Regions from separate parts of the Janthinobacterium goodfellowi genome, predicted to be linked through region 2. Evidence: predicted binding sites of a transcription regulator. Region 2 holds the regulator's gene; each other region holds the start of a gene.
The links. The regulator FNR, encoded in region 2, switches genes on or off when oxygen is low (the NO sensors DNR and NnrR bind a similar motif). The targets are predictions, from matches to a motif close to TTGATNNNNATCAA.
Positions count from the first base shown of each region.

Region 1: ACQ4WQ_RS25185 (IPT/TIG domain-containing protein) is a predicted target of FNR. The motif match lies at 1,653-1,666, and genes of this name have one in related genera.
Region 3: ubiU (ubiquinone anaerobic biosynthesis protein UbiU) is a predicted target of FNR. The motif match lies at 5,360-5,373, and genes of this name have one in related genera.

Region 1 covers NZ_JBNYXN010000008.1:53,534-60,912, forward strand. Annotated here, with positions in the region: gene metH (methionine synthase) at 1-1,247, opposite strand, end outside; gene ACQ4WQ_RS25185 (IPT/TIG domain-containing protein) at 1,888-4,365, shown strand; gene ACQ4WQ_RS25190 (tautomerase family protein) at 4,512-4,919, shown strand; gene ACQ4WQ_RS25195 (LysR family transcriptional regulator) at 4,920-5,822, opposite strand; gene fmt (methionyl-tRNA formyltransferase) at 5,853-6,809, opposite strand; gene def (peptide deformylase) at 6,907-7,379, opposite strand, start outside.
Region 2 covers NZ_JBNYXN010000003.1:727,200-734,578, forward strand. Annotated here, with positions in the region: gene ACQ4WQ_RS15710 (sulfate/molybdate ABC transporter ATP-binding protein) at 1-676, shown strand, start outside; gene ACQ4WQ_RS15715 (TOBE domain-containing protein) at 717-1,484, shown strand; gene ACQ4WQ_RS15720 (response regulator) at 1,577-4,651, opposite strand; gene fnr (fumarate/nitrate reduction transcriptional regulator Fnr) at 4,891-5,649, shown strand; gene ACQ4WQ_RS15730 (FixH family protein) at 5,653-6,177, opposite strand; gene ccoG (cytochrome c oxidase accessory protein CcoG) at 6,240-7,379, opposite strand, start outside.
Region 3 covers NZ_JBNYXN010000005.1:256,779-264,157, forward strand. Annotated here, with positions in the region: gene ACQ4WQ_RS20070 (Pls/PosA family non-ribosomal peptide synthetase) at 1-1,952, opposite strand, end outside; gene ACQ4WQ_RS20075 (anaerobic ribonucleoside-triphosphate reductase activating protein) at 2,101-2,805, opposite strand; gene nrdD (anaerobic ribonucleoside-triphosphate reductase) at 2,798-2,995, opposite strand; gene ACQ4WQ_RS20085 (ribonucleoside triphosphate reductase) at 2,992-4,740, opposite strand; gene ACQ4WQ_RS20090 (hypothetical protein) at 4,859-5,275, opposite strand; gene ubiU (ubiquinone anaerobic biosynthesis protein UbiU) at 5,437-6,474, shown strand; gene ubiV (ubiquinone anaerobic biosynthesis protein UbiV) at 6,484-7,379, shown strand, end outside.

The DNA.
Region 1 (7,379 bases), on a different contig from region 2:
CCGTTTTCCACTTGCTGGCGGGCAACGGACAAGGCTTCGTCGTATTGCTCGTTGAGAATCATGCGCGCGAACGCTTTGGAGCCCGTGACGTTGGTGCGCTCGCCCACGTTGACGAACAGCGACTCGTCGTTGACGACGAACGGTTCCAGGCCCGCGAGGCGCAAGTCGTGCGATGGGGCCGGCACCGTGCGCGGCGTGTTTTTCGACAGCAATGCGCCGATGGCGGCGATGTGCTCGGGCGTGGTGCCGCAGCAGCCGCCCGCCATGTTCAAAAAGCCCGCGTCGGCGAATTCGCGCAGCAAGGCGGAGGTGTCGGCCGGCAATTCGTCGAAGCCCGTGTCGCTCATGGGGTTGGGCAAGCCCGCGTTCGGGTAGATGCAGACGAAGGTGTCGGCGATCTTGGCCAGCTCTTCCGCGTACGGGCGCATCAGGGCGGCGCCCAGCGCGCAGTTCAGGCCGATGGTCAGCGGTTTCGCGTGGCGCACGGAATTCCAGAAGGCGGGCACGGTCTGGCCCGACAGGATACGGCCCGAGGCGTCCGTGACGGTGCCGGAAATCATCAGCGGCAGGCGCACGACGGTCGGATTCTGCTCGTAGTACAGGTCGATGGCGAACAGGGCCGCCTTGCAGTTCAACGTATCAAAGATGGTTTCCACCAGCAGTACGTCGGCGCCGCCTTCCACCAGGCCCTGCGTCTGCTGCAGGTAGGCGGCCACCAGCTGGTCGAAACTGACGTTGCGCGCGGCCGGGTCGTTGACGTCGGGCGAGATCGACGCCGTCTTCGGCGTGGGTCCCAGGGCGCCGGCGACGAAGCGCGGCTTGTCCGGGGTGGAATACTTGTCGCAGGCGGCGCGCGCCAGTTTTGCCGCCTGGACGTTCATTTCATAGGCCAGGTGGGCCATGTGGTAATCGTCCTGCGCGATCGTCGTGGCGCCGAAGGTATTCGTTTCGATCAGGTCGGCGCCGGCCGCCAGGTAGCGCTCGTGGATTTCCTGGATGATGTGCGGCTGCGTCAGGGTCAGCAGCTCATTGTTGCCCTTGACGAACAGTTCGCGCGCGCCGCTGTCGGCCGGCGCGGCGAAATCGATGAAGCGGCCGGCAGGACCGCCACGGTAGGCTTCTTCGTCGAGCTTGTACTGCTGGATGATCGTGCCCATGGCGCCGTCGAGGATCATGATCCGCTGCGCCAGGATGGCGCGCAAGGTGGCTTCGGTCGGGGACATGGCGGGGATCACGGTATCGTTCATTTCATGCTTTCAATAGGCAAACGGGCGGCGGCGCGGCGACAAGACTGTACGGGGCGGTTGCGGGCCAGCAGGATCAGCTGACGGAGAGTGCCGGCCGGGTAGGGCAGGCAGAAGGTGGCAATCGCCTGATTTCACCGGGTCTAAAATTATACGGCATCAGGCTGCTTTGGTTTTAAGCAAAAGCGGCCGTTCGCCCCACGGCAGGCCTTCTTGCAACACATCGCCTTGCCCCGCCCCCGCTGCTGAAAATTACATTCCTGAAAATCTTACTCAAAACGTTAATTCTTCCGCCAAAATTGGCAGGAAGGCACGACGTCTAGGCTGTGGAAAAATTTCCACATTATTTGCGCTATCTCAAGATATTTTTAATGAATTGAATAGCAATAGCTGCAAAGGAAAATAATCTTGATTTAAGACAATACAGAGTGACGCGAATAATTCCCAGAATAAAAATTTCTAAGCAGATATCTTAATTATTATCAAAACCAATTGAATCAAAAGCATTAATAGTTGTCTTTGGGAATCGAATTAACCCATAATATTGGTTCTTCGAACTTAAATTCTCACCAAAAGTCACCAATATGTCACATTTCTCTCGTGTCCTGCCCGGCATCGCGCTGCACCAACATGGTTGCCAGCCATGAAAAACCATCTGCTTGTGGCTTTGTTTGTCGTGCTGGGCTTGTCCGCTTGCGGCGGGGGCGGCGGTGGCGGTGGTGACACGGTGGTGGCGACCACGTCGGGCAATCCCGTCGTGATTCCTGCCGTGACGGCCGTCTCGGCGGCGAACGTTGCCGTCGGTGGCAGCCTGGTGGTGACGGGCACGAATCTGAGCCGTGTGACGGCCTTCCACGTCGGGGGCGTGACGGTTGCCAGCACTGCCGTCAGCGACACCAGCGTGACCCTGACCATGCCGGGCGTACCCGTCACGGGTGCCTTGAGCCTGGTCAGCGCCAGCGGCACGGCGGCCACCAGCTATAACGTGAACGTGTACCTGCCGCTGAGCGTGAGCAGCGTTGCGCCGGCGACGGGCGGTGTCGGTTCCAGCGTGACGATCGCGGGCGGCGGCATGGGCGCCGTGACGGCGGTGCAGTTCGGCAATGGCGCGGCGGCAACGCCGCAAAGCCAGACGGCGGGCAGCGTGACGGTGCTGGTGCCTGCGGGCGCGGCAACGGGACCGCTGACGGTGCGCGGTCCGTACAACGATGTCATCAGCAGCGACACGTACACGGTCCTGGCCAGCGTGGCGGTGACATCGATCACGTCGGCCGTCAACGGCGCGACCTTGTCAGTGACAGTGCAGGGCAGCAATCTCGACCAAGTCAGCGCGGCGACGGTGGGCAGTACGCCAGCCGTCATCGTCAGCGCCAGTTCCAGCCAACTGGTATTATCCGCGCCAGCCTCGGCAACGGGCAGCGTGATGCTGTCGGCCGCTGCGCGCATCGCCGTGAATGCGGGCACGGTATCGGCCTTTACCTTGGGCAGCATTGATTTCGCGCAGGTACTGAACCTGAACGCCAGCGATGCAGCCTTGCGCCTGACGCGCGGCAAGTCGGCCGCCGTGCGCGTGTCCGTGCTCGCTACGCAAGCGGGCCAGGCCAGCCCGGCCGTGGTCTTGAATGCGACGGCCGCCAATGGCAGCAACTTGGGCAGCATCACCATGAGCGGTCCATCGGTCTTGCCGACGGTGAAAAGCGATTACAGTTTCAACGGCAACTTCAGCGCCGTCCTGCCTGCTGGCTGGATCTTGCCCGGCGTGCGCGTGCGCGTGACGGCCGTGGGCAATGATGGTACGCAAGTGAGCCAGGAAGCGGCGCCCGTCGTGGCCAGCGCGGCGAAAATCCACCTGGTGCTGGTGCCGCTGAGCACCGACGATGGCGTGGCGCAACTGCCTGACGCCGAGGTGATCCGCACCGCGCTGACCCGCGTGTATCCGTATGCGGCGGAAAATATCAGCATTACCACGCGCGCCCCGCTGAGCGTGCCGGGCAGCAGCACGGCCGACAGCTGGTGGAACACGACCCTGGAAGCCCTGAACAGCAAGCGCGCCCAGGAAGATAACGGCGCCTATTATTATGGCTTCGTGCCGAAAATGTCCTCCACGCGTGCCGCCGGTCTGGCATATGTCAATCCGGCTGGCAGCGACAGCGCCTTTACGGCGGCCATCGGCCTGGACGCCAGGTTCAGCAGCATTGCCTCTGTCGATCCGTTCGGCAATAGCTGGCCTGAATGGCTGACCACGCTTGTGCATGAGCTGGGCCACAATCATTCGCTCAAGCACGTCGCTTGCGGCGGCCCGGCCGGTGCGGTCACCGACTACCCGTATGCAAACGGCGACCTGGGGCCGCAACCGCTGTACAACAGCAGCTATGCGGGCGGCATCGGCCAGTTGAGCAAGGCAGTCTACGGCAGCACGCCGATGAAGGACGTGATGAGCTATTGCAGCGGCGCCTGGTTCTCCGACTACAGCTATGTGCGGGTGCAGCAATTCCTGGAAAGCCGCAGCACGCTGGCGACGGGCAGCAATGTGCTGGCCGCCAGCATGTCCGTGGCCGAGAACGGCTATCTGACCATTTCCGGCCGCATCACGCCGACGGGCGTGGCCCTGCGCCCTGCCGTGGCTTCGTCGACGCGCACCGGCGGCGCCGCCAGTGGCAGCGGCCATGCATATACCCTGCGCGTGTTGATGGCGTCGGGACAGACTATCGACTTGCCCTTCGATGGGGTCTCCGTGGCTGACCATGGCGGCAGCGCCATGAGCCATTTCCGCGTCAGCTTCGCCAATCCGGGCGACATCAGCGATGTACAAGTGCTGCAAAATGGCAAGGCCCTGGCCAAGCTGGAGCGTCCGGCGCGCCGCAGCAAGGCCGCCGCCAACGATGCCACGTTCGACGCGGCACAAAGCGGCGGCAAGCTGGCGCTGGTCTGGAATGCCGAGGCGGAACCCTACGCCGCCGTACTGCACGTGGCCGCCGATGGCCGCAAGACGGTGGTCGCCAGTGACTTGACGGGTGGCAAAGCCAGCGTCGATGTCAGCGCCTTGCCGGCCGGTGGCCGCTTCGAGGTCAGCCTGTCGTCGTCCGTGGGCGGACGTTTGATGAAGGTGCAGCGCCGCTAAGCCAGCGGGCTGGATGCAACGAGGGCTTGCCGCGGCAAGCCCTTTTTTGTGTGTGTGGAATATGCACAGATCCTGTACCTGGCGAGGGCTGCCGTTTTACCTTCCGCCTGCCTAGAATGGGGCTTCATCCACTTGCGGAGCATCCCATGCCCATCCTGAACCTGCGTTTGTCCACCACGCCCGATGCGCGCCAGTCGGCCGCCATCGCCGCCACCTTGAGCACCTTGACGGCACAGTTGCTGCACAAGGCGCCCGCATTGACATCGGTGGCGATCAGCCATCTTGACGCGGCGCACTGGTTTGTCGGCGGGCCATCCCTGCAGGTGCAGGGCAAGGCCAGCTTTTTCCTCGATATCCTGATCAGCGATGAAACGAATATGGCGGCGGAAAAGGCCGCGTATATCGCTGCCGTGTTCGCCGCCATGCGCGAGCATCTCGGGGCCTTGCATGACGTCAGCTATATCCACGTGCACGACGCGCGCCAGGCAGCCTGGGGCTACGGCGGCTTGACGCAGCAGTTCCGCGCCGTGTACAAGGCGCTGCAGCAGGCTTGATCAATCCCAGTGGCGATTTTGATAGTGTTGCACGGCGAAATCGACGAAGACCCTGACCTTCGGCGACAGCTGGCGGCTGTGCGGATACAGCGCGTACAAGGTGCGTGGGCGCAAGGTGTAGCCGGGCAAGACTTCCACCAGCTGGCCGCTGCGCAGCGCGTCGCGCACGATGAAGTCGGCCGCGCCGGCGATCCCCATGCCGCCCACAGCGGCCTCGCGCAGGGCGACGCTGGTATTGGCGCGCAGGCTGCCGCGTACGGCTACCTTGTGCGCGGCGCCGCCTGCGTCCGTGAACGACCACTCGGCCGGCTTCTCGCCGGAGCTGTACAGCAGGCAATCGTGCTGCGCCAGGTCTTGCGGCGTGGCCGGATGGCCATGGCGGGCCAGGTAGGCGGGCGAGGCGACGGCCAAGGTGCGGCTGCTGCCCAGCTGGCGCGCCACCAGGGTGGAATCGGGCAAGCCGCGCGCCAGGCGCAGCGCCACGTCGAAGCCATCCTCGATCAGGTCGACGATCCGGTCATTGCAGACCAGATCGATGTGGATGTGCGGGTAGCGGCGCGTAAAGTCGGGCAGCCAGGCGGCCAGTTCCAGGGTGCCGAAAGCCATCGGTGCATTGATGCGCAGGTTGCCGGACGGCTGTGCCTGGTGCATGGCGACGGCGCGGTCGGCCGCATCAAGGGCGTCGAGGATGTCGCGGCTGGCCAGATAATATGCCTGGCCGGCGGCCGTCAGGGCGAAGCGGCGCGTGGTGCGGTTGAGCAACTGGGCGCCCAGCTGGCTTTCCAGCTGGCGGATCTGGCGCGACACGATGGAGTGGGAAATGCCCAGCGCGGCGCCGGCGGCCGTGAAACTGCCCAGTTCCACGACGCGGCGCAAGGCGCGCAGGGCGGTCAGCTGGTCCACGGGCGCTTGCGGCCGGTATCGATGGCTGAATTAAACGAAACGCTTGCCTTCGAGGGGGAATCCCTTGATGAACTCGGCTGCGGGCAAGCGCTTGCCGCCCGGTTTTTGCAGTTCCGTCAGGCGCAGGGAGCCATTGCCGCAGGCCACGACGATGCCGTGCTGGGCGTCGGCCGCCAGCACCTGGCCCGGCGCTTCCTTGCTGTCCGCTTCGAGTACCTCGGCGGCCCAGATCTTGATGGTGGTGCCATCGACCTGGCCGCAGGCGCCGGGAAACGGATTGAAGGCGCGGATCTTCAGGCCCAGTTCCAGCGCAGGCTGGCTGAAATCGAGCGCCGCTTCTTCCTTGGCGATCTTTGCCGCATAGGTGACGCCCGCTTCCGGCTGCGGCACGGCTTCGAGCGGCTGCTGCTGCATCTTGCGCAGGGTCTCGACGATCATCTTGCCGCCCAGTTTGGCCAATTTGTCGTGCAGGGTGGCGGTGGAGTCGCCCGCTTCGATGGGCGTGCGCTCGATGGCCAGCATGGGGCCCGTGTCGAGGCCTTCTTCCATCTGCATGATGGTCACGCCCGTTTCATCGTCGCCGGCCTCGATGGCGCGGTGGATCGGTGCGGCGCCGCGCCAGCGCGGCAGCAGGGAACCGTGGATATTGATGCAGGGTTTGATGTCGAGCGTGCTGCGCGGCAAGATCAAGCCGTAAGCCGCCACCACCATCACGTCGTAGTCAAGGGCCAGCAGGCGTTCGTGGGCCGCCTTTGCCTCGGCGGCGCGTTGCGGATCCTTGCTGTCCATGCGCAGGGACAGCGGCTGCAGCACCTCGATGCCATGCTGCTGCGCGTACTGCTTGACGGCCGAAGCGTGCAGCTGCATGCCGCGTCCGGCGGGGCGGTCGGGCTGGGTCAGCACCAGCGGAATCTCAAATCCCGCTTCGTGCAAGTCTTTCAGTGCCGTGGCGGCGAATTCAGGCGTGCCTGCGAAGATCACTTTCATATGGTTCCTTGACGTGAGGTGCGCAGGCCCGCGCCCGAGGGCGCCAGGCTGGCGTGGTGTAACGACTACTGTTGCTGCTTAGTCTATCAGCAGTAGCTTAGAAACGGCGGTTCTGTGCGCGCAGGCTCGCTTCGCGCTCGAGACCGCGGATTTCCTTGATCATCTTGGTCTTGATGCGGTTGCGCTTGAGCGGCGACAGGTATTCGACGAATACCTTGCCCAGCAAATGATCCATCTCATGCTGGATGCAGACGGCCAGCAAGCCATCGGCTTCCAGCTCGAACTGCTTGCCGTGGCGGTCCAGGGCGCGCACCTTGATGCGGGCCGGGCGCTCGACGCCATCGTAGACGCCGGGCACGGACAGGCAGCCTTCGTCGTAGACCTGCTTTTCTTCGCTAGCCCAGGTGATTTCCGGGTTGACGAATACTTGCAGCTGGTTTTTCTCTTCGGTGATGTCGATCACCATCATCTGGATATGCGCGTCCACTTGCGACGCGGCCAGGCCGACGCCAGGAGCGTCGTACATGGTTTCTGCCATGTCATCGATCAGGGTTTGCAGGCGCGCGTCGA
Region 2 (7,379 bases):
CACCTTGCGCTCCGGCAAACGCCGTTTCGACCTGCAGGTGCAATGCACCTCCGGCAGCCAGCGCATCGCCATGTATGGCCCGTCCGGCGCCGGCAAGAGCATGACCTTGAAAGCCATTGCCGGACTCTTCACGCCGGACGCTGGCCATATCCGCCTGAACGGGCGCACCCTGTTCGATTCCGCCGCCGGCATCAACTTGCCGCCGCAGCAGCGCAATGTCGCCTACCTGTTCCAGGATTACGCGCTGTTCCCGCACCTGACGGTGCGCCAGAACGTGGGCTTCGGCCTGGCGCGCGGCTGGTTCAATCCCCGCGCGCGCGAAAAATTGCAGAAGGTCGAGCATTGGCTCGACGCGTTTCACTTGCAGGAACTGGCGCACCAGTTTCCCGACGAGTTGTCCGGAGGCCAGCGCCAGCGGGTGGCGCTGGCGAGGGCACTCGTGGCCGAACCAAACGCCCTGCTGCTCGACGAGCCGTTTGCCGCCCTCGATCCGGCCCTGCGTGTCAAAATGCGGCTGGAACTGAGCCAGTGGCAGCAGCGCCTGGACGTGCCCATGATCCTGATCACCCATGATCCGGAAGATGCGCGCATCCTGGGCGAGCATGTGCTGTACTTGCGTGACGGACAGATCGATAACAGGGAAGAACACATGGCATTGGGTGAACGCATTGGATAAATCAGCGGCAGCGGAAATCGGCTTGCAAGGCTCGGTATGGATGACGGTGGGCGGCGAGCACCTGGGTGGCGCCGGCCGGGTTGAATTACTGGGCGCCATCGCCGAATGCGGCTCCATCACGCAGGCGGCCAAGCTTGTGAAGATGAGCTACAAGGCGGCCTGGGATGCCATCGACGCGATGAACAACCTGGCCGGCGAGCCGCTGGTCGAGCGCTTGACAGGCGGCAAGGGCGGCGGCGGCACGCGCCTGACGCAGCGGGGACGCCAGCTGGTCGACAATTTCCGCATCATTGAGCGCGAGCATGCGCGCTACCTGCGCCAGCTGGGCAGCCAGGCCGAAGGCATCGCCGACGATCTTTTACTCATACGGAGAATGGCCATGAAAACCACGGCACGCAACCAATTCCTGGGCAAGGTGGCCGAACTGAAACAGGGCGCCGTCAACGACGAAGTGACCCTGGAATTGCCCGGTGGACAGCACATCGTGGCCATCGTCACGCAGGGCAGCAGCGCCAGCCTGGGCCTGGTGCCGGGCGCGGAAGCGTTTGCGCTGATCAAGGCCTCGTCGATCATCCTCGTGGCCGACAGCGAAGGCGCGCGCTTTTCCGCGCGCAACCAGCTGGCCGGGCTGGTGACGCGCGTGCAGACGGGCGCCGTCAACACGGAAGTGGTGCTGGACTTGCCCCGTGGCGGCACGATCGCCGCCATCATCACCAACCAGAGCAGCACCGAGCTGGGCATCGCGATCGGCAGCAAGGTGACGGCGATTTTCAAGGCGTCCAGCGTGATCCTGGGTGTGCCGGCGTAAATGGGGTAGGTCGGATTAGCGCGCAAGCGCGTAATCCGACAAGGTTCCGGGGTCAGACCCGGCGGGTCTGACCCCAGTTTTATGTTGCAGGCTTAATCCTTCAGCCTGGACAACCAATCGGCGGCGGCCGCCAGCGCCTGCTCCAGCTCCTGCGCCGTCTGCGCCAGCAGCGACGGCACCTCGTCGAGGCGGCCCGCATCGATGGCTTCCTCGGTGGCGAACGCGGCGCGGATCAGGCGTTTCGTGCCCAGGGTGCCGACGGAACCGCGCACGCCGTGCAGGATGCGCGCCACATCGCTGTGGCGGCCCGCCTGCAACGCCGTTTCGGCGTCGCGCACAGGCGTCATGCCCTTGTTCAGCGCGTCTTCCACCATACGCCGCAGCACGCCGCGCCCCTTCGCGTCGCGCCCCATCACGCGCATCAGCGGCGCCATGGAAAACACTTCCTCGTCGGTGACGGGCGCCGGCTCGGCCGTCTGCACTGGCGGGCGCTTGGGCAGGTGGCGCAGGATGACTTCCATCATCTCTTCCACTACCACGGGCTTGGCGATGAAATCGCTGATGCCGGCCGTCATGCAGCGCTCGCGCTCGGACGCCAGCACGCCGGCCGTCATGGCTATCACAGGCAGGTTCAGGCGCAGCTCCGAGCGGATGATGTGGGTGGCGCTGAAACCGTCCATGACGGGCATCTGCATGTCCATCAGCACGATGTCGTAGCGCAGCGCTTCCGTGCGCAGCCGTTCCACGGCTTGTAAGCCGTCGCCCACCACGTCCAGGGTGGCGCCCATGTGTTCGAGGATGCCGCGCGCCACGGCCTGGTTCAAATGGTTGTCTTCCACCAGCAGGAAATGCACGCCGGCCAGTTCCGTGCCCAGCGGCTGGTGCAGCATGCGCTGCTCGCCGCCGTCGTTCTTCGCGATCAGCGCCTGGTGCAGGGCATCGAACAGGCTCGAGCCCGTGATCGGCTTCATCAGCACGACGTCGGCCTCGGCCGCGCTGGAGATTTCCTCCAGGTGGTTGCGGGCGAAGGCGTTGACCATCACGACGATGGGCTGGCGCTGGCCGCTGGCCGCCTGGCGGATGGCCTTGGCCGTGGCCAGGCCGTCCATGACGGGCATGTGCCAGTCGGCCAGCACCACGTCGTACGGCTGCTGCTGCGCCAGGCGTTCGCGGTACAGTTCGATGGCGGCAAAGCCGGAATCCACTTCGTCGGCCAGCCAGCCCCACGCCTCGATCAGCTTGACGATCAGTTCGCGCGTGGTGCGGTTGTCGTCGGCCACCAGCAGGCGCAGCTGGCCCAGGGCGGGCGTGCGCCGCGTTTCGGCCGGCTGCGCCAGCATGTCGAACGGCACGCTGAACCAGAAGCGGCTGCCCTTGCCTTCGCTGCTGGCGACGGCGATGTCGCCGCCCATCATGTGGATCAGCTGTTTGCTGATGGCCAGGCCCAGGCCCGTGCCGCCGAAGCGCCGCGTGATGCTCTGGTCGCCCTGCGAAAACGCGGCAAACAGCTGCTGTTGCTGCAGTTCCGTCATGCCGATGCCCGTGTCGCGCACTTCGAAGCGCAGCCAGGCGCGGCCGTTGTCCTTCTCGGCCAGGCTGACGGCCACCACCACTTCGCCGCTCTCGGTGAACTTGATGGCGTTGCCGGCCAGGTTGACGAGGATTTGCTGCAGGCGCTGGGCGTCGCCCACGAGGCGGCGCGGCACGTCGGGCTCGACGGCAATGGCCAGTTCCAGCTCCTTTTCGCCCGCATTCATGGTCATCGTCGTGGCCAGCGTGTTCATGACCTCGTCGAGGTCGAATTCGACGGGCGACAATTCCATGCGGCGCGCCTCGATCTTCGAATAGTCGAGCACGTCGTTGAGGATGCCCAGCAGCGACTGGCCCGCCACGCGCACCATGGTCAGATACTTGCGCTGTTCCGTGTCGAGCTTGGTATTTCCCAGCAGATACACCATGCCCAGCACGGCATTGAGGGGCGTGCGGATTTCATGGCTCATGTTGGCCACGAAGTCGCTCTTCGCGCGGTTGGCCGCCTCGGCCCGGTCGCGTTCCTGCTCCAGCTCCGCCGCGCGCGATTCGAGTTCCTGCTGCAGCCGGTCGCGTTCGCTCATCAGGCCGTTGAACGCTTCCGTCAGTTCGCCGATCTCGTCGCGCTGCTGCACCGGCACGGGGGTGAAACGGCTGCCGCTGGTGCGCAGCGCCTGCAGGGTGTCGCGCAGGCGCACCAGGGGCGAGAGCAGGCGCACGGTGACCCAGCCCAGAACGGCTGCGGCCAGCAGCGAGGCGAGGATGCTCCACAGCACCAGCCGGTACAGCACGCCGTCGAACGGTTCGAAGGCGTCGTCGAGGGGCAGCGAGGCGGCCAGCAGCCAGTTCACCGATTTCAGGCGCTTGAAACTGTTGACGGCCGTGATGCCGCGGCTGTTGGTGCTGACCATGGTGCCTTCGCCATCGTCCTTCAGCAGCTGGGTGGTCGTCAGGTTGGCGTTCGGCAGGCGCGGCTGCAGCAAACGGCTGGTGTCGGGGTGCAGCACATAGCGCGGCACGGCGCCGCGCGTGAGGATGAAGTAATAGCCGCTCTTGCCGATCTTTTCCGAACGCAGGCGGCCCAGCAGGTTGTCCTTGTACAGGCGCAGCACGCCGATCAACACGCCGGCCACCCGGCCATCGGCGGCGAGTATGGGCGCGACCATCTGCACGATGGGCATGCCGCTCGATTTGCCCAGCATCGGCTCGGTGATCATGGGCTGGCGCGTGCGCAGCACGGTCTGGAAGTACTCGCGCTCGGCGACGTTGATGCCGGCGCGCCCCGCCACTTCCGGCATGTCGGCCACGACGGCGCCGTACGCGTCGAGCACCAGCACGTCGTCGAACAGCACCAGCATCGAGCGGCGCGAATAGTAGTCGCGCAATTGGGCGGGCTGGCCGATCAGTTCCGGCGGCTGCTGCCGTGCCGTCAGGGTGACGATCTGCAGCAGCATGCCCAGCTTGTCGTCGAGTTCGGCGGCGGTGCGGGTGATCAGCGACGATTGCTGGCTCAGCAGGACCCGGGTGAAATCGTCGCGCATGTGCTGCACCTGGATCATGGTGACCAGCGCGATCATGGCGATCGAGGTCAGGCTGGTAGCCAGCGCGACTTTTGCTTTGATGCCGAGAGGCTTCATGATTTCCTTTTCAGTACCGTGCGGCACAGGCGGCAGATAATGCTGTCAGGAATTTTCCTATCAATACCCCAGCTTGGCAAGCGCCGCCACGCAAATTGCCCTCTCCGCATGGGCTTTTGACGATGTTGCCATATAATTAAAGGCTGGACGTCGTTTATTCGCCGAAATTACGGTGAAATTGGCACACGGCAACCCGGTATGCAGTAAACTTGTTGTTGCATTTTCTTAAAGGTACCGACATGACTGAAGCGCTACTCACTCCAACCTTGCCCACAGTGAACGTGGAAGCGTTGCGAGCGCGATGCTCGACGTGCAGCATGCATCAATTGTGCCTGCCGATGGGCCTTGATGTGGGCGACATGGACAGGCTGGACCAGATCATCGGCCGCCGCCGCAAGATCGTGCGCGGCGCCTCGCTGTTCCGCATCGGCGACTCGTTCCAGAACCTGTACGCGATCCGCCTGGGGCACTTCAAGACGTACCAGATCAATCCGGGCGGCGAAGAGCAGGTGACGGGTTTCCAGATGGCCGGCGAACTGCTGGGCATGGACGCCATCAGCGCCGACCGCCACCACTGTAATGCGGTGGCGCTGGAAGACAGCGAAGTGTGTGAAATCCCGTTTTCCAGCCTGGAACAATTGCTGGGCAATATGCCGACCCTGCTCCGCCATTTCCACCGCATGATGAGCCAGGAAATCACGCGCGAGCAAAGCGTGATGCTGTTGCTGGGCAATATGCAGGCGACGCAGCGCTTTGCCGCCTTCATCGTCAACCTGGCGTCGCGCTATGAGGCGCGCGGCTATTCTGGCAGCAATTTCCAGCTGCGCATGTCGCGCGAGGAAATCGGCAACTACCTGGGCCTGACCATCGAGAGCGTCAGCCGCCTGCTGTCCAAGTTCAAGAAGGAAGGCTGGCTGCGCGTCTCCAACCGCGAGATCGAGATCCTGCAGCCGGCCAAGTTAAAAGCCATTACGGCCGGCACCGACGTCTGTAAATAAGGCTTACAGTTCCTCATCCGCGTGCAGCGCGATGCTGCGTTGCAACGGCCAGGTCCAGATGCCGGACAGGCGCCACTCGCGTTTGTCGTTTTCCACCAGCACCTGCCAGCGGCTGCGCTCGAGCATCGGCAGCGCCACCGAGAAATTGCCGGCCGCATCGGGCTGCACCAGCAGCTTGATATCCTTTTCCGGCAGGGTCGCATGCGCCAGGTGCAGCTGCAGCGGCCCCTGGTACGCCTTGCCGAAGCTGTGCACGGAACCGCTGAGGCGCGCTGCAGCGACGTCATACGCCAGGGTCGTATCCATCGCCAGGTTGCTGGCGACCGTATCGCGCCGCAAATCCTGGTTGATCGCCTTGCCCTGCTTGTAATAATCGCCCACCACCAGCGCGTCGGGCTGCGTAAACGCGATATAGCCCATGAAGCTGCCGACGACCACGGACAGGCCGGGACCGATCATCAGCAGCCATGGCCAGCGATGCTTGTACCACGGGGCAACGGGAGCTTGCAGTTTCAGACTGTCGGACATGGTATTTCTCCTGTGTTTCTGTGTGTACGGCCAGCCCCCATGCGGGGACCGGCCTTCCTGCATTAGCGCGGCACGATGAAGACCGCGCTTTCGCGCACATGCAGCGACGGATCGTCCAGCGAGTGCAATTCGATCGCTATCTTGTTCGACCCCTTCTCGCCGACGCCGTGCGGCACGCGCAGGCGGATCGGCCAGCCCAGCGTTTCCGTCGGCTGCAAGGTCACTTCTTCGCGCGTCAGCAAGGTCAGGCCCGGCAAGCCGGATGCGCTGATTTTGAAATGCTGGCTTTGCTCCGAGGTGTTCATGATCTGCAAACGATAGACGTTTTCGATCATGCCGTCTTCCACTTCGCGTCCCATCGAACCGCGGTCGCGGATCACGTCCATTTTCAGCGGCGTGCGCAGGGCCAGCGAAGTACACACGGCGATGATGATCAGGGCCAGGATGGACGTGTAGATCAGCACGCGCGGGCGCATGGCGCGCTGGCGGATCTGCTTCGAATTGAAGTTGTTTTCCATCGCATGGTCGGTGCTGTAGCGTATCAGGCCACGCGGCCGCTCGACCTTGTCCATCACGGTATTGCAGGCGTCGACGCAGGCGGCGCAGCCGATGCATTCATACTGCAGGCCGTTGCGGATATCGATGCCGGTCGGACACACCTGCACGCACAGGGTGCAATCGATGCAGTCGCCCAGCTTGTCGTTGTTGCCGGCCTTCTTGCTCATCGCGCCGCGTGGTTCGCCGCGCTTGGCATCGTAGGTGATGATCAGGGTGTCCTGGTCGAACATGGCGCTCTGGAAGCGCGCGTAGGGGCACATGTATTTGCACACCTGCTCGCGCAGCCAGCCCGCGTTGCCGTAGGTTGCCAGGCTGTAGAACAAGACCCAGAACCATTCCCAGGGACCGAAATTGAGGGTGGTCACCTCGCGCGCCAGTTCCTTGATCGGCGTGAAGTAGCCGACAAAGGTAAAGCCCGTCCACAGGGCGATGGCGCCCCAGACCAGGTGCTTGGCCGTCTTCTTGAATGCCTTGCGCACGGAGGGGCCCTGCTTGTCGAGGGCCATGCGCGCGCTGCGCGTGCCCTCGATGCGGCGTTCGACCCACAGGAAGATTTCCGTGTACACCGTTTGCGGGCAAGAGAACCCGCACCACACCCGCCCGGCAATGGCCGTGACGAGGAACAGCAGATATGCACAGATGAT
Region 3 (7,379 bases), on a different contig from region 2:
ACGGCCGCCGCCTGCGCCGCGCCGCAGACCCAGCGCTTCACGGCCGACGGCGGCGTCCAATCCGCTTCCGGCGTGGCCAGCGCGGGCGCCTCGTTCAGCACGGCGGCGATCTTGCCGATCTGCCGGTTCTGGTAAATGTCGCGCACCGTCATGTGGGCGTAGGCCGGATCGGCGCGCAGGGCGGACGCCAGGCGAGCGGCCAGGAAGGAGTGGCCGCCAAGGTCGCTGAAAAAGTCGAGCTGGCGCAAGATCGCCTGGCCGGGGAACAGCTTGGCCAGCGCCGCGAACAGGGCCGCTTCGGCCGGCGTTTCCGGCACGTCCGATACACCCGCCTCGCCGGCCGGCGGCGCGGACAATGGCATGGCTTTCAAGGCCTTCCTGTCGATTTTTCCCGAGGTCAGGCGCGGCATCAGCGGCAGCAATTCAAAGCGGCCCGGCACCATGTAGGGCGGCAGGTGCAGGTTCAGGGCCGCGCGCAGGGTTTTCGCCGCCAGGGCATGCTCGGGCGCATCGTCGCTGCCGACGATGTAGGCCACCAGCTGGTCGATGCCGTCATCCTTGCGCAGCAGGACGGCCACCGTGCCCACGCCGGGCTGCTGCGCCAGCACGGCTTCGATTTCGCCCAGCTCCACGCGGAAGCCGCGTATCTTGACCTGGTCGTCGGCGCGGCCCAGGCACTGCACCTGGCCGTCCGGGTCGATGCGCGCCAGGTCGCCCGTGCGGTACAGGCGCGCGTCACCGTCGCCGGTCGCCCACGGGTTGGGCAGGAATTTTTCCACCGTCAGGTCGGGCCGGCCCAGGTAGCCCTCGGCCAGGCCGGGGCCGATGATGCACAATTCTCCCGTTTCGCCGCGCGCCAGCAATGTCAAGGGACGGTTTTCTCCCGGCTCGGCCACCTGCAGCACCAGCAAGCCGTAGTTGGGCAGCGGCGTGCCGATGGTGACGGGCTCGCCGGGCCGCAGCCGCGCCAGGCTGCACGAGACGGTCGCTTCCGTGGGGCCGTAGGTGTTGAACATGGCGCGGCCCGGGCGCGACCAGCGCTCGACCAGGGATTCGGGGCACATCTCGCCGCCCAGGTTGATCAGGCGCAGGCTCGGTACTTCCTCGGCGAACAGGGCCAGCAGGGTCGGCACGGCATGGAGCACGGTGACCTTGTTCTCGGCCAGCGCGCGCGGCAAGGCTTCCGGGTCGCCCGAGATTTCCTTGGGACCCAGCCACAGGGTGGCGCCCACTAGGTAGGCGATCCAGATTTCCTCGAACGACATGTCGAAGGCGACGGAAAAGCCCTGGTAGACGGTGTCGGCCTGCGTCACTTCCAGCACGGCGTTTTCGCTGCGCAGGAAGTGGCAGATGCTGCGCTGATTGATCAATATGCCCTTGGGCTTGCCCGTCGAGCCGGACGTGTAGATCACATAGGCCGGGTGTTCGGGCAAGACGGCGCCGCGCGCGGGCAGGTATTCGCCGGGCGCCGCGGGCGCCAGCAGGCTTTCCGCCGTCCACACGGGGCGCTCGACGCCGGCATCCAACAGGCGCGGCGCGAACTGCGCGCAGCTGACGACACCGGCTCCATTCGCGTCGTCGAGGCACACTTGCAGGCGCTCGACGGGCGTGTCTTCATCGACGGGCAGCCAGGCGGCGCCCGCCTTGGCAATCGCCGCCTGCATCAGCAGCAGAGGGGCGCCGCGCGGCAGCCACAGGCCCACGATGTCGCCGGGCTTGACGCCGGCCGCCACCAGGCGCGACGCCGCCAGGCCCGCCTGCGCATCGAGTTGCGCATACGTGATGCGGCGCGCGCCGTCGATCAGGGCGATTTGCTGCGGACAGCGGCGCGCCGTCGCTTCCAGCAGGTCGGCCAGCACTTCCTCGCGCAGCAAATCCGGTCGCGGCGGGCCGTACAGGATGTCGGCGTGGGTGGAAGGGGTGTCTGGGCTGACTGCGGTGAAATCGTTCATGGATGACGCTTATCTGTAATGCTGTGTGAGGAATCGAACGGGCTGCGCGTGGTGCGCGGCACAGTTGATACATTACAGCACGCAAGACATTTCAGCGTTGCAGAACGGGGAATTTTGCGGGGCTTTGCGAAATTATGTGCTTGCAGGATCAATTGCCATGGTTACGGAATGTAAAACGGGGAAACATGGCGCCGATTTGCGCCACAGTGTCCGCCGCCGGATAGCCGTGCAGGGGGCGGCCGGCCAGCGCCGCATCCAGGCAGCCTTCGGCGCGGAACTGCTGCAGCACGTAGTTGTCGACGCCCTGGGCGGCCAGGGTGGCGGCCAGGGCCAGCAGCTGTGCATCGGGCAGCAGGTCCGGATGGGCGGTGGTGCGGCATTCGTAGGCGACGCCGCTGGCGAGGATGGCGTCCAGGCAGGCGCGCGCCGGGTCGCCGCTGCCGGCCACGCGGGTCACATGACGATAGTCGGCAAACGGCGCCTTGATGTCGAAGCCCACCCAGTCGACCAGGGGCAGCACTTCCTGCAGGCGCTGCGGGTAGATGCAGGCCGTGTGCAGGCCGATGCCGAAACCCAGGGCCCTGACGTCCAGCATGGCGCGCGCCAGCGCCGGGTCCATGCACGCCTCGCCGCCGCTGAAGACGACGGCGTCGACGAGGCCCACGCGGCGCCGCAGCCAGGTCAGGACGTCCTGCCACGGCATGGCGCCTTCCGGCGTGCGCGCCTGCAAGTGCGGATTGTGGCAATAGCCGCAACGCCAGGGGCAGCCCTGCACGAACACCACGGCCGCCAGCTTGCCCGGATAGTCGGTGGCGGAAAAGGGCGTCAGGCCGCCCACTTTCAACTCAGCCATGGCAGGCGGGCTGGCCAAGCCGGGCGCCCGCTTGCGTAAAATACTGGCGCTCGTGGAATTCGCCCTGCTTGCCGATGTTGAACGAGGCGACGGGGCGGTGATAGCCCATCACGCGCGTCCAGATTTCGCAGCGCTGGCGTTCGGTGTCGAGCAGGGTGATGGCGGGATTGAAGTCGGGACGTGCATTCATGGCGTTTCCTCAAGTGATGGAACAATGTGGGCCTGCTTGCGGGCGATCAGTTCCGCGTCGCAGGTGGGGCAGAATTCATGCTTGCCGGCCAGGTAGCCGTGGCGCGGACAGATGGAAAACGTGGGCGTGACGGTGATGTAGGGCAGAGAAAAGCGGCTCAGGGCGCGTTTTACCAGTTCGCGGCAGGCGTTCGCGTCCGACAGCGCTTCCGTCATGTACAGGTGCAGCACCGTGCCGCCCGTGTACTTGCGCTGCAGCGCATCCTGCAATTCCAGCGCTTCGAACGGGTCGTCCGTGTGGCCGACGGGCAGTTGCGACGAGTTCGTGTAATACGGGTTGTCGACGGTGCCGGCCTGCAGGATGGCGGGATAGCGTTTGCGGTCTTCGCGGGCGAAGCGGTACGTCGTGCCTTCGGCCGGCGTCGCTTCCAGGTTGTACATATGGCCCGTCTCTTCCTGGAATTGCACCATGCGGGCACGCACGTGGTCGAGCAAGCGGATCGCCAGCGCATGGCCCTCGGCGGACGTGATGTCATGGGCGTCGCCGCTGAAATTGCGGATCATCTCGTTGATGCCGTTCACGCCCAGCGTGGAAAAGTGGTTGCGCAAGGTGCCCAGGTAGCGCTTCGTGTACGGGAACAGGCCTTGCTGCATCAGTTCCTCGATGGTGCGGCGCTTGATTTCCAGGCTGGTCTTGCCCAGTTCCAGCAGGCGGTCCAGGTCGGCCATCAAGGCTGGCTCGTCGCCGCGCCACAGGTGGCCCAGGCGCGCGCAGTTGATCGTCACCACGCCCAGGGAGCCCGTCTGCTCGGCGGAACCGAACAGGCCATTGCCCCTTTTCAGCAGTTCGCGCAAGTCCAGCTGCAAGCGGCAGCACATGGAGCGTATCATGTTTGGCTTGAGTTCCGAATTGATGAAATTCTGAAAGTAGGGCAGGCCGTAGCGGGCCGTCATCTCGAACAGGCGTTCGGCATTCTCGCTATGCCAGTCGAAATCCTCGGTGATGTTATAGGTGGGGATGGGGAAGGTGAAGACGCGGCCCTTGGCGTCGCCCGCCATCATGATCTCGATGTAGGCGCGGTTGATCATGTCCATTTCCGCCTGCAGCTCGCCATAGCTGAAGTCCATTTCCCGGCCGGCGATGACGGGAATTTGCTCGCGCAGGTCGTCCGGGCAGACCCAGTCGAAGGTGAGGTTGGTGAACGGCGTCTGCGTGCCCCAGCGCGACGGCACGTTGAGGTTGAAGATCAGCTCCTGCATGTACTGGCGTACGTCTTCGTAGCGCAGGCTGTCCTTGCGGATGTAGGGCGCCATGTAGGTGTCGAAGGAGCTGAACGCCTGCGCGCCGGCCCACTCGTTTTGCAGGGTGCCGAGGAAGTTGACGATCTGGCCGATGGCGCTCGACATGTGCTTGGGCGGGCCCGATTCGATCTTGCCCGGCACGCCATTCAAGCCTTCATGCAGCAGGGTGCGCAGCGACCAGCCGGCGCAATAGCCGGCCAGCATGTCGAGATCGTGGATGTGCAGCGCCGCCTCGCGGTGCGCCGCGCCCACTTCCGGCGGATACACCTGGTCCAGCCAGTAGTTTGCGATGACCTTGCCCGACACATTGAGTATCAGGCCGCCTAGCGAGTAACCCTGGTTGGCGTTGGCGTTCACGCGCCAGTCGCGCCGCTCCAGGTACTCATTGATGGACGCGGCGACGTCGACCTGGCCGCGTGTGGGGGAAACTGCATTTGTCGTCATGAAACCTCCAATAAACACAACATGCGGTGTTTTTATGGAGATTAATCACTAAATATAGTGGCGTCAAAGGGCGCGTGCAGTGGCGTGACGAATCCTTGATGCAGGTGAAAAAAACACCTCAGCCGCGTTTGTTCCAGCGCGTTTCGCGCAGGATCAGCCAGCTCGCGCAAAAGAACGCGGCGCCGCAGGCGGCGATGCTGATGACAGACGCGGGCAGCACGTGCGTCCAGATTTCCAGCGGCGTGTAGGTGCTCCAGCTGGCCACGCGCGCGTCGAAGGTGACGTAGTTCGCCAGCAGCCAGTAGACGGCCAGCAGGCCCGTGCAGATGGCGGCCTGACGCAGCAGCGGCATCTTGCGGCGCGCGAACACGGCCAGCAGGAACAGCAGCAGCACGCCTGGATACGCGCCCAGCACTTCCGGCGACAGCACGGAGATGGTCCCTGTCTCATAGCCATCGGCCGGACCGGCCCACTGCACCTGCAGCGCGGTGAGAAACAGGGTAAGCAGGAAAATCAGCAGCGGTTTGCGGGTCATGGCGGGCAATCGGATAGGGAAAAAGTGGGGCATTTTACAGCCAGGTCAAGCAAGTGGAACGCGCGCCAGTCATGCATGCATTCCTTCACCTGCGTCAAGGACTGGGCGGCATGGGCGGGGCTATAGTCTGCACCCTGAGCCGATACAGGACTGAGAACACCATGATGCTTGAATCAACCACCGCCACCCGCGTGGCCGGACCGCTGGAACTGGTCTGCCCCGCCGGCAGCCTGCCCGCCTTGAAAGCGGCCGTCGACAATGGCGCCGACACCGTGTACCTGGGTTTTCGCGACGCCACCAATGCGCGCAATTTCGCTGGCCTCAATTTCGACGAAAAGGCCATCGCCGAGGGCGTGCGCTACGCCCACCAATATGGACGCAAGGTGCTGCTGGCGCTGAACACCTATCCGCAGCCGCACAACTGGGCCGTGTGGCGCAGCGCCATCGACCGCGCCGCGCAGGCCGGCATCGACGCCATGATCGTGGCCGATCCGGGCCTGATGGCGTATGCGGCGCAGCATCACCCGCAGCTGCGCCTGCACCTGTCCGTGCAAGGCTCGGCCACCAACTACGAAGCGATCAATTTTTACCATGAACACTTCGGCATCGCCCGCGCCGTGCTGCCGCGCGTGCTGTCGATGGCGCAGGTCGAACAATTGATCGCCAAGACGGAAGTCGAGATCGAAGTCTTCGGCTTCGGCAGCCTGTGCGTGATGGTCGAAGGGCGCTGCGCGCTGTCGTCGTATGCGACGGGCGAGGCGCCGAACACGCACGGCGTGTGCTCGCCGGCGAAATCCGTGCGCTGGCTGGAAACGCCGAACGGCCTCGAATCGCGCCTGAACGGCGTGCTGATCGACCGCTACGCACCCGGTGAAAACGCCAGCTATCCGACCCTGTGCAAGGGGCGTTTCGAAGTCAACGACGAAGAGTATTACGCCATCGAGGAGCCGGCCAGCCTGAATACGCTGGCGCTGCTGCCGCAACTGATCGCCATGGGCGTGCGCGCCGTGAAGATCGAAGGGCGCCAGCGCAGCCCCGCCTATGTGGCGCAGGTGACGCGCGTGTGGCGCGAAGCGATCGACGCCTGCCGCGAAGGCAATGCGCGCTACGCCGTCAAGCCGGGCTGGATGGCGGCCATGGACAAGCTGGCCGAAGGCCAGCAGCACACCTTGGGTGCCTACCACAGATCTTGGAAATAAAGGATGAACATGCTGAAGCTTTCACTGGGCCCCTTGCTGTACTACTGGCCGCGCGCCACCGTCTTCGACTTTTACCAGCAGATCGCCGGCACCGCCGTCGATATCGTGTATCTGGGCGAAACCGTCTGCTCGCGCCGGCATGAGCTGCGCCTGGCCGACTGGCTCGATATCGCCGACATGCTGGCCGCCGCCGGCAAGGAAGTGGTGCTGTCGACGCAGGCGCTGATCGAGGCGGGCGCCGAACTGGCCACCCTGCGCCGCATCACGGGCAATGGGCGCTACGGCGTCGAGGCCAACGACATGGGCGCCGTGCACTGCATGGAAAAGGGCGCGTCCTTCGTCGCCGGCCCCCATTTGAACCTGTTCAATGGTCCCAGCCTGCAGCTGCTGGCGCGCCTTGGTGCGCGGCGCTGGGTGATGCCGCTGGAAATGGGGCAGACGGCGCTGGCCGAGATGCAGCGCCAGAAACCGGAAGGGCTGGAGACGGAAGTGTTTGCCTACGGCCGCATGCCGCTGGCGTTTTCCGCGCGCTGCTTCACGGCGCGCAACCGCAACCTGCCGAAGGACGACTGCGGCTACAGCTGCCTGGAAGAGCCGGACGGCCTGCTGCTGCGCACGCGCGACGCAGTACCCTTCCTCGTGCTGAATGGCACGCAGACGCAGTCGGCGCTCGTCTACAACCTGGTGCGCGAACTCGATGCCATGCGCGACATGGGCGTGGATGTGGCGCGCATCAGCCCGCAGGCGATGAACACTGAAAAAGTCATCGCCATCTTCGACCGCGCCCGCCGCGGGCAGGTCAGCGGCATCGGCGCCCAGGCCCAGCTGGCGGCCTGCCAGCCGGCCGGCGCCTGCGACGGCTATTGGCACGGCCAGCCCGGCATGGAACAGCACGCCGCCCATTG